3 regions of the Streptomyces sp. NPDC051555 genome follow, and region 1 is predicted to be linked to each of the others. Evidence: riboswitches for the same ligand, from Rfam matches in the RefSeq annotation. Region 1 holds a riboswitch; each other region holds the start of a gene.
What was found. Region 1 has a riboswitch for cobalamin ahead of ACIBEA_RS39520 (DUF4430 domain-containing protein). Riboswitches for the same ligand answer to the same signal wherever they lie in the genome.
Positions count from the first base shown of each region.

Region 2: linked by a shared signal. The riboswitch ahead of ACIBEA_RS20835 (energy-coupling factor ABC transporter permease) and the one ahead of ACIBEA_RS39520 (DUF4430 domain-containing protein) in region 1 are both predicted to bind cobalamin.
Region 3: linked by a shared signal. The riboswitch ahead of ACIBEA_RS02230 (ABC transporter substrate-binding protein) and the one ahead of ACIBEA_RS39520 (DUF4430 domain-containing protein) in region 1 are both predicted to bind cobalamin.

Region 1 covers NZ_JBITDP010000034.1:44,107-47,353, forward strand. The annotation lists gene ACIBEA_RS39515 (ABC transporter ATP-binding protein) at 1-886, opposite strand, end outside; gene ACIBEA_RS39520 (DUF4430 domain-containing protein) at 1,027-1,515, opposite strand; cobalamin riboswitch at 1,556-1,709, opposite strand; gene ACIBEA_RS39525 (immune inhibitor A domain-containing protein) at 1,761-3,247, opposite strand, start outside.
Region 2 covers NZ_JBITDP010000009.1:259,620-262,866, forward strand. The annotation lists gene ACIBEA_RS20820 (energy-coupling factor ABC transporter ATP-binding protein) at 1-268, opposite strand, end outside; gene cbiQ (cobalt ECF transporter T component CbiQ) at 265-1,014, opposite strand; gene ACIBEA_RS20830 (energy-coupling factor ABC transporter substrate-binding protein) at 1,019-1,369, opposite strand; gene ACIBEA_RS20835 (energy-coupling factor ABC transporter permease) at 1,366-2,076, opposite strand; cobalamin riboswitch at 2,106-2,323, opposite strand; gene ACIBEA_RS20840 (hypothetical protein) at 2,363-2,923, opposite strand; gene ACIBEA_RS20845 (hypothetical protein) at 3,063-3,247, opposite strand, start outside.
Region 3 covers NZ_JBITDP010000001.1:524,284-527,530, reverse strand. The annotation lists gene ACIBEA_RS02235 (FecCD family ABC transporter permease) at 1-591, opposite strand, end outside; gene ACIBEA_RS02230 (ABC transporter substrate-binding protein) at 555-1,562, opposite strand; cobalamin riboswitch at 1,609-1,744, opposite strand; gene ACIBEA_RS02225 (peptidoglycan-binding protein) at 2,091-2,903, shown strand; tRNA gene ACIBEA_RS02220 (tRNA-Trp) at 2,989-3,061, opposite strand; gene ACIBEA_RS02215 (DUF4352 domain-containing protein) at 3,246-3,247, shown strand, end outside.

The sequences.
Region 1 (3,247 bases):
CGGTCAGCCCGCCGGCCCGCAGTGCTTCGCCCCCGCCCGTCGGCGCGGCGGGGCGCACCGGAGCCGGTATCCGCCCGGCCAGCCGGGTCCGCAGCCGGGCCGCGGCCGGGCGCGCCTCCTGCTCCGACAGCGGCAGGGGGGTCCAGCCCGCGAGCCGCCCCAGCTCCACCACGGGCGGCGCGACCGTCGACGTACGGAAGACCTCGGCGGGCCGCCCGGACACCACGGTCCCGTCCCCGGGGAGGTGGATCACCCGGTCCGCGTACTGCGCGACCCGCTCCAGCCGGTGCTCGGAGAGCAGCACCGTCATCCGCAGCTCGCGCACCAGCCGGGTGACGACCGCCAGCACCTCCTCGGCCCCCGCCGGGTCGAGGGCCGAGGTCGGCTCGTCCAGCACCAGCACCCGGGGGTGCGCGGTCAGGACGGAGCCGATGGCCACGCGCTGCTGCTGGCCGCCGGAGAGCTCGTGCAGCGGCCGGTGGCGCAGCCCGGTCAGGTCCAGCAGGGCGAGGGTCTCCTCGATCCGCGCGCGCCGCACGGCCGTCTCCACGGAGAGCTGTCCCATCGCGTAGGCCAGCTCCTCCTCGACGGTGTCGGTGACGAAGCCGTCGAGCGGATCCTGGCCCACCACACCGACCAGGTCCACGAGTTCACGCGGTGGATGCTCGGCCGTGTCCCGACCGCCGACGGTCACCCGGCCGTACAGGGTGCCGCCGGTGAAGTGCGGCACGAGTCCGTTGACCGTACCCAGCAGCGTCGACTTGCCGACGCCGGTGCGCCCGACGACCAGGCACAACTCGCCTTCCTCGACGGTCAGATTCACGTCCCGCAGCACGGATCGGGGCGCGTCGTCGTACTTCACACTGACGTTCTCGAAGCTGATCACGGGGATTCCTTGGCGGTGCGGACCAACTCTGGGGCTACAGAGGTCGGTTGAGGTAGCTCGGATGGTAACCGACACCCTTGACGGGGAGTACCCGCCGAAGCACACGCGTCCCGCGCCGAAGGAATCCCCGCGGCCGGCCGCTAGAAGGAGGTCCAGGTGAAGGCGACCTCGTCGCCCGTCTTGATCTTGAACTGGCAGCCGCCGACCGGGGTGGAGACGCCGTTCACCGAGATGTTCCAGTACGCCGCGCCCCCGCCGGAGACGTTCTTGACGGTGTCCACCGAGAAGTCGTCGAACGACGCGTACCAGGTGCCGTCCCAGCCGAAGTGGCGCTGGCGGGCCGCGTCATCGAGGGCGGCGGTGGGCGTGGGGACCGGGCTCGGGTTCTGCGCGCCGTTGGTGCCGTCGCACTTGTGGGTGCCGCCGGTCGCGGTCGTCACCTCGTGCCCCTTGGTCAGCACCAGGCCCTTGAAGAGGTTGCCGTCGGGGCCCTGCACGGTGAGCCGGACCAGGACCGGGGCGTTGGTGCGGGCGGCGGTCGTGTGGGCGACGGCCGGGGCGGCGGCCGTCAGTGCCAGCCCGAGGGCGGCGGCGGTGACGGCGGTACGGCGTATGAGCGTGCTGCGCATGGCGGGATGCCTTTCTTCGCGCTGTAGTCCATGACAGTGGAAGCATTCGGCGTGCCGTGGCAGGTGCTCCGACTCGCGGCCCGCCGCCCCAAGGGGCGGCGGGCCGCACACGGTTGCAGGTCAGCGCCGGATTCGCACCGGCTTCCCCTGGTCACGCACGCATGAAGTTGTGGATCGCACTGCCGCCGGGATCCGGTCACCCGGGCCCGGACGGCCGTGCACGGTCATCATAGGGGCACCTCGGGTCAGGACGAGGGGCTCACCTGCACGGTGGTCAGCGCCCCGCCCGACGCCTCCTTGACCACCGCGATCCGGGTCCCGGTGTCCGGCACCTTCACCCCGACCTGCGGCAGTTCGGCGTTCCAGTAGCTGCCGTGCCGGTCGTCGAAGACGGGCACGCCCGGCCGCGCGGGCACCACCAGCGGCGCCCCCGCCTTGTGCAGCACGATCCGGTCGCTCGGCCGCAGGGAGAACGTCGCGTCGAAGGTCTGCGCCCGCGCGTTGACGAGCGACCCGTCCGTGAACCGCAGCGCCCCGGGCCGGGCGTCGACCGGCAGCAGCAGGCCCCCGCCGGGATGCGCCTTGGTGGTGTTGTCGCTGTACGCGGTGTCCCACAGCCAGATCAACACGCCCTGTTGGTAGGGGTAGAACTCCACCGAGTCGTCGCCCTGCCCGAAGTTGTACGGTCCCGTTCTGAGGTACTCGCCGAAGCCGGTGTAGCGCCGGTTCTCCACCACGTAGGCGCGCGGGTGCTGCTCGGTTCCGTAACGACCCTCGGTGCGCGACCACTTGATCGCCGTCCAGCCGTTCGCCCCCTGCTCCGCACCGTCGCGCAGCAGCTCGCGGCCGTCCGCGGTGATCCGCAGGTCGTCGAAGGCCACGCCCTTGCCGTGGGTGTTGCTGTCCGAGGTCACCCGCAGTCGCAGCGAGACGTTTTTGCCCGCGTACGCGCCCAACGGCACGCCGAGTTCGGCCCAGCCGCCAGAGGTGCCGGAGATCCCCTTCGCGGGGATGGCGGCGCCGCCGACCGTGCCGGGCAGCGCCGCCCAGGTGGTCCCGCCGTCGGTGGAGGCCTCCACGGTCAGGAAGTCGAAGTCCTGCTCCACGTCGTACCAGACCCGGGCGTCGAGCCGGGCCGGGGCGCCGGCCGCGAGAGCGGTGAGGTCGACGGAGCGCGTGAGCGTGTTGTCCATGAAGTCGCCGGTGCCGCTCCACCACTGCGCCGCGCCCTCGTAGGGATCGGCCAGCTCGGTGCGGGTCACCGAGGGTGGCAGGTGCACCAACAGGGCTTGTGGATCGTCGGTGTTGTAGCCGGAGACGCCGAGCACCGCCTTGGTCCTGCGGCCCGCGTCGGCCTCGGTGTATTCGAGCCAGCCCAACTGGAGCTTGCTCCAGGCGTCCAGGTCGCCGGGGAAGGCGCCGGTGGTGCCCCGGCCCTTGCCGAGGTAGGAGGCCGAGGACATCAGCGACCAGAAGTTGACGCTGTTGTCCCCGTCCGAGCTGTAGAGGTCGGGCAGGCCCAGGTCGTGGCCGAACTCGTGGGCGAAGAGCCCGACACCGCTGTTCTCGCCGCCGGTCAGGTAGTCGCCCGCCCAGATCCCGGTGTCGCCGACCGGCGTGCCGCCCGCCTTGTTGCCCGCGGGGCCCGCCGTACCGGCCTGGTCGTAGTACGCGAACCAGCGGTGTGCCCAGACGGCGTCCTTGCCCTGGGCGCCGCCGCCCCAGGTCTGGT
Region 2 (3,247 bases), on a different contig from region 1:
GCACGGCCTTGCGCAGCCGGGTCAGCCCGGCGCGGTGGTACGAGACCACCGCCCCGTCCAGGTGCAGCTCGCCCGCGTCGGGGCGCAGCCCCCCGCTGAGCAGGCGCATCAGCGTGGTCTTGCCGCTGCCGTTGCGGCCCAGCAGGGCCAGGGCCCGGCCCGGGGCGATCGGGAAGTCCACGCCGGACAGCACGGCGGGCCCGTCCTCGTAGGCGTAGCCCGCGCCCGCCAGCCGGACGAGCGGTTCGGGTTCCACGGGTACGTTCACGAGACGAAGCCCTTCGAAGCGAGGGTGACGGCGACCAGCGCGGCGAGCAGGGCTCCCGACGCGGTCAGGAACCGCCAGGACGGGGAGGACTGCGGTACGAGCACCCGCAGCGTGCCGTCGTAGCCGCGCCCCGCCAGCCCGCTCTGGAGCCGGGACGCGCGGTCGAAGGCGCGGACGAAGGCGGTCGCGGCCAGCCCCGCCACGGACCGCCACGCGGCCGCCCGGCCGCTGTGCCCCAGCCGGGCGGCCTGGGCCCGGCGGACCTGGGCGAGGGAGTCCAGCAGCAGGAAGCCGATCCGGTACATCACCAGCGCCACGTCGACGACGGGCGCCGGCACCCCGGCCCGCACCAGCCGGGGCAGCACGTCCGAGACCGGGGTGGTGAAGGCGAACAGGAGCACGCCGAGCGAGGCCGCCGACGTGCGCAGCAGCAGCTCGACGGCGTGCCGCGGGCCGTCCGGGGCCAGGGAGACCAGCCCCGCCGGGCCGCCCACCGCGAGCAGCAGGGGAGCCGCCCCGGTGAAGCAGAACCCGAGCGGGATCCGGAAGGCCCGCCACAACTGCCGCGGGGGCACCCCCGCCGGGCCGAGCAGCACGGCGAGGGTGGTGGCGGCCACCAGTGGTCCGCCGGGCCAGGGCGGCAGGCAGACCGCGGTGACGGTCAGCCCGAGCCCCAGCAGGGCCTTCTCCAGGGGGTGTCGGCGGCGCCAGCGGCTGCTGTGCGCCGCGGCGTCGATGGGCAGCACCGCCTCACGCGCCCCGGGAGCTCTGGTCGTCCCCGTGGCCCGCGCCGGCCGCGACGGCGCTCTCGCCCTGACGGCGCCCGCGGCGCACCCCGAAGTAGTAGGCGAGCACGCCCGCGCCGAGCGCCGCCTGGAGGGCGAAGAGCGCCGACTCGACCTCCCCGGAGGGGGGTTCGTACAGCGGGGAGAACCACGGCTCGTAGTCCGGCCTGAGTTCCGTGATCGCCGTCTCCGCCTGCGCGTCGGCGCCGGCGAACGGCTCCTCCTTGCCCTCGCCGAGGCCCAGGGCGATCGGGAGCACCGCCAGCGCCGCCACCAGGAGCAGCAGCAGGGTGTTGATCTTCGCGTTCCTGGTCATCGGACGGCCGTCCCCTGCTCGTGGCGCGCGGTGGTGCGGGCGCCGGTCAGCTTGGCCACGCCGAGCCGCACCAGGTCCGACTTGCTCGACTGCATCAGCAGCCGCATCACGAGCACGGTGAGCAGGCCCTCGCTGACCGCCAGCGGGATCTGGGTGACGGCGAAGATCCCGCCGAACTTCGCGAGCGAGCCCGCGAAGCCGGACGCCGGGTCGGGGAAGGCCAGTGCGAGCTGCACGCTGGTCACGCAGTAGGTGATCAGGTCGGCGAAGAAGGCGCCGCAGAAGACCGAGACCATCAGGGGCGCGTCGAACCGCTTGAGCAGGCGGTAGACGGCGTACCCGGCCCAGGGGCCCGCGATCGCCATCGAGAAGACGTTCGCGCCGAGCGTGGTCAGCCCGCCGTGGGCCAGCAGCAGGGCCTGGAACAACAGGGTGATCGTGCCCAGCACCGCCATGATCGGCGGGCGGAACAGGATCGCACCGAGCCCCGTCCCGGTGGGGTGCGAGCAACTGCCGGTCACCGAAGGGATCTTCAGGGCGGACAGGACGAAAGTGAACGCACCGGACGCCCCGAGCAGCAGGGTGCTCTCGGGATGCGCCTTGACCTCGCGGGTCAGGGCGCGCACTCCGTGGACGACGAAGGGGGCGGACGCGACGCCCCAGGCGGCCGCGTGCAAAGGGGGTAGAAACCCCTCGGCTATATGCATGTGTAGGGAGACCTCTCCAGCACCTCGTGGATGGAACAACGCACCCCGGTCGGTCTCCTGGCTCACGGGTGCTGATGCCGCGGCGCCGCCTTCCCGGCCCGGGCGGTCTCCCGCCCGGTCCAGTGGCTCCCCGCGGGGATGGCGCCGGACTTCCCGTTCACAGTGGCGAGGGCCGCACCGGTTTCCCACCGGTTTCCCGTACACCAAGGCCCGTTGACCCTACCTGACCAGGGGCAACGGGCCGTCGGCGGCGCCGTCGTACAGGTGCGCGCGGCACCCAGCCGTCTCAGCAGACGTTCGGGTGGGCGATGTCGACCACGAAGCGCTCCGGGTTGTGGAGCGTGGAGGTGGTGAACTGCGGTGCGGTGTCGAAGGCGGCGCCGAAGGTGACGTACCCCTCGAAGTCGCCGGTGAAGGCGAGGCCCTTGAGCTTGCTGAGGTAGATCTTCTGGAGCCTGGGGCCGGTGTAGACGGAGTGCCCGGCGTCGTCGTGCGCCTGGGCCGGGTGCAGGCGGATCTCCAGGAAGTACGTCCCGGCGAGCGGGACGGGCTTGCCGGAGCCGTCGTAGACGAGCTCGGAGACGGGAGTGACGGTGACCCCGGGGACGTAGCCCTGGAGGTCGATGACGATCCGGTCGTAGGTGCAGTGCCCGCCCCAGCGGGCATTGGTCACGAGCGGGGTCTGGGTGGCGGAGGCGGAGGCCGGTACGGCGAGGCCGAGTCCGGCGGTGAGGAGCAACCCGGCGGTGACGGCCGCCAGCCGCCGCCGGTGGACGGAGCCGGGGCGCGTACGGCGCCGCAGCGAGTGGACGGAGTTGCGGACGGAGCGTATGAGGTGGTCCAGCATGACGTCCCCCGATTCTTCGGATGTGGGGACAGTAGTGTCATCGTGGAAGACACGCCATACGGCCTCGCGGTTGCACGCGGCGCACGGGCCGGGGCCCGGCCCGCCGATGCGGACCGGGCCCCGGGAGCGGTCGTGCGCCTTACGGGACCGGGTTGAAGACCACGGACTCGTGCGTGTTGGACTGCCCGATGGCGGTGAAGCCGGAGCCGTTCGACTGGGCCGTGTTGTTCTGGTTCGACGCTCCGGAACCGGTGGCGACCTGCTGTGCGGTGGAGGAGTTGCCGAGGTTGCTGCCGCCCACCCCGCTGCCGAGGATGCTGGCGA
Region 3 (3,247 bases), on a different contig from region 1:
GAAGAGGATGGAGCGGACCTCCTCGGCCCGCGCCGAGAGGACCAGCACCAGGCTGGTCAGCGCGGACAGGATGTACTGGACGGCGACCCCGGCGAGGATCAGCCGCCCGGTGGTCATGGTCCCGCCGCGCCGGGCCAGGGCGTACACGGTGACCAACGCGCCGAGCGATCCGACGAACGCGGCCAGGGGCAGCGTGACGCTGGTCGCGACGCCCGCTCCGAGGCCGAGCACGATGACGGCCACCGCGCCCGCAGAGGCCCCGGAGGACGCGCCGAGCAGGAACGGGTCGGCGAGCTGATTGCGCACGAGGGCCTGCAACACGGCCCCCGTCACGGCCAGTCCGGCTCCGACCACGGCCGCCAGCAGCACGCGCGGCATCCGGACGTCCCACACGATGGAGGCGAAGGCACCGGGGCGCGGTCCGTCCGCCACGATCCCCAGCACCTGGCCGGGAGCGATCCGCACCGGCCCCAGGGCCAGGCCCGCCACCGCGCAGGCGGCGAGCGCGAGGGCGAGGAGGACGAGGACGAGCGGGGTGCGGCGGCGGTCCGCCCTCACCGGGCGTCGGGGTGCAGCTGACCGGCGAGGGATTCGACGGCGTCGGCGACGCGCACCCCGAGGACGGCCGAGGACAGCGGCAGGACCACGAACCGCCGGTCCCTGATCGCGGGAACCTGGGCGAGGGCCGGGTCGTTCAACAGGCGCTGCTTCTTGGCTTCGACGCCGGTCCCGCCGTAGTCGTAGATCAGCACGATGTCGGGCTTGCGCTCGATGACCTTCTCCCAGGACACGTCGCCGAAGGTGTCCTTCAGGTCGGCGAAGGCGTTCGTCCCGCCCGCCAGCGAGACGATCTCGTTGCCGATGCCGTTGCCGCCCGAGGTGAAGGCCGCCGTCTCCCCGGAGTCGTAGACGAAGACGGTCGGGCGCGTCGTGTCCTTCACGCGTGCCGCGACGGCGTCGATGCGGCGCTGCTCGTCCTCGATCAGCCGCGCGCCCCGGTCGGGCACCCCGAAGGTACGGGCCACCTCGGTGATCTCGGTCTTCAACTGCTCGAATCGGACGGGGCCCTGGGTGCAGTACTCCACGCTGAGACGGGTGTTGATACCGCTCTTCCCCAGCGTCTCGCGGTCGCGCCCCTGGGACTTGTCGAAGGCGCTGGAGTAACCCCCGTAGACGAAGTCGGGGTTGGCGCCGAGGAGCAGCTCCTTCGACGGGTACTCCTTCGCCAACACCTTGATCTTGTCGTAGGCGGGCCGGTACGCGGGCAGGACGGCGTCGTCGATGTAGGCGGTGCCGGCCATCCGGTCGCCGAGGCCGAGGGCGAGCAGCACCTCGGTGGCGTGCTGGTTCATGGCGACGGCGCGCCGGGGCGGTTCCCGGTACGTCGTGGTCACACCGCAGTTGGTCACCGTGTACGGGAACCCCGCGGCGCCGGACGTCGGCCGCGCCGCACCCTCGCCCGTCGCTCCCTCCTCGGCGGCGCCGCACGCGACGAGCGGTATCAGGAGGGTCAGGGGGGCGAGCGGGGTGAGCGCGCGCAGGGCGGCGCGGAAACGCGACATGGCGGAGCCTCTCCGGGGGATCCTCGTCCCCTGGTCGAAAGGAAGTCGAAAGGAAGAGGCGGCACGTCAGTGTCTGACTCCCGGACCCGCGAGGGCCCGGTCACAGTGGCGGGACCGTACCGGTTTCACACCGGTTTCCTGGTACGCGCCGCCCGGGGGTAACCCGGACAATTCTGCCAGACCATCCGCGCCCTGGTGCCGGCGCCCGACCGCCCGCGCCGCCCGCGGAGCCCCGTGGGCCGCCGACCGGGCCCGGCCGCATTGCCGTTGCCCCGGATCGCGGCGCCGCTGGTGGCCACGAGAAGGAGCTGAATCGATACAGCAGCTCAGGGACGCATCGGCCGCCACATTCGGGGGGACCACTTGGGAGATCAACAGCTCCTGATACCTCACTCGGGCGGGCCCCGTCCGGCTGCCGGCTGCCCGCCCGCCCGCCCGCCGCGACGCTACCGGACGACCCGCGCCGTCCGAGGCGCTCCCCGAATTCCCACCGCCCCGGTCACACCCCGTCACACCTGGAGGATCCCCATGAGCACCTCACCCCAGTGGCGGCAGCTCACCGACCACCTGATGTCCGTACCCGAGCAGATCTACGAAGGCTGGAACAGCACCGTCGGCTGGGACAACTACACGCGTTGGGGACGCGAGTTCGGCGAGGACGGAGTCGCGTGGTGCGTCATCTTCGACTGGTGCACCTACCACGACGCCGGTCTCGACGCGATCGTGCCCAAAGTCGACAACGTCTCGGCGTTCAGCGACTGGGCGCAGCGCCGCGGCCAGTGGTCCGCGTACCCCAGCGCCGGCGCCTGGGTGAACTTCGGCAACGGCGCGCACACCGAGATGGTCACCGGCTTCGACGCGGACACCGTGTACACCAAGGGCGGCAACTCCATCCGGGCCGGGGCCGTGGACCACGGGCAGGGCAACGGCGTCTGGTCGCACTCCAACCCCCGCCGCAGCAGCTACGTCACCGGTTACTTCGCCCCCCGCTACCCGGACGGCGAGTGCCCGCCGACCGCCGATCCCCAGGACCCCCGCGGCGGGAGCGCCATCACCGCCTGGCGCTGGGCACCACCCGTCACCGCGCCCACCTTCGAGCCGTTCCCGGGCGCGGCCTGGTTCACCACGGGCCGCCGCTCGCCGATCGTCTCGGCCATGCACGACCGCCTGGTCGCCGTCGGGTGCGACCGGTACGAGTCGAGCCGCGACAAGGACGTCATCGGACCCGGTGACAAGACCAGCTACGAGGCGTGGCAGCGCACGTGCGGCTTCACCGGTACCGCCGCCAGCTGGCCCCCCGGCCGCACCACCTGGGACCTTCTCCAGGTCCCCAACGTCTGATCCGAACGCCCCGTGGACCACCCGAACGCCCGAAGCCCGGGGTGAACGCGGCGCGTTCACCCCGGGCTTCGGGGGGTTTTCCTTGCAGGGGCGGCAGGACTCGAACCTACGACATTTGGTTTTGGAGACCAACGCTCTACCAACTGAGCTACGCCCCTTCGATGGCCTTAGCTTCGCACGCGGCACGCGGATGATCCAATCGTTTCCAGCATGTGGTCATCGGACGGGATCAGCGGCCGCTCCCGGGGCGCTCCCCGGCCCCGGCGGGGAGCGTCGCAGGTGGCGGGGCCGGGCGCCGAGGGGGATGGTGGGAGGTGGCCCCACGCCCGAGGAGGTTCCGCCAT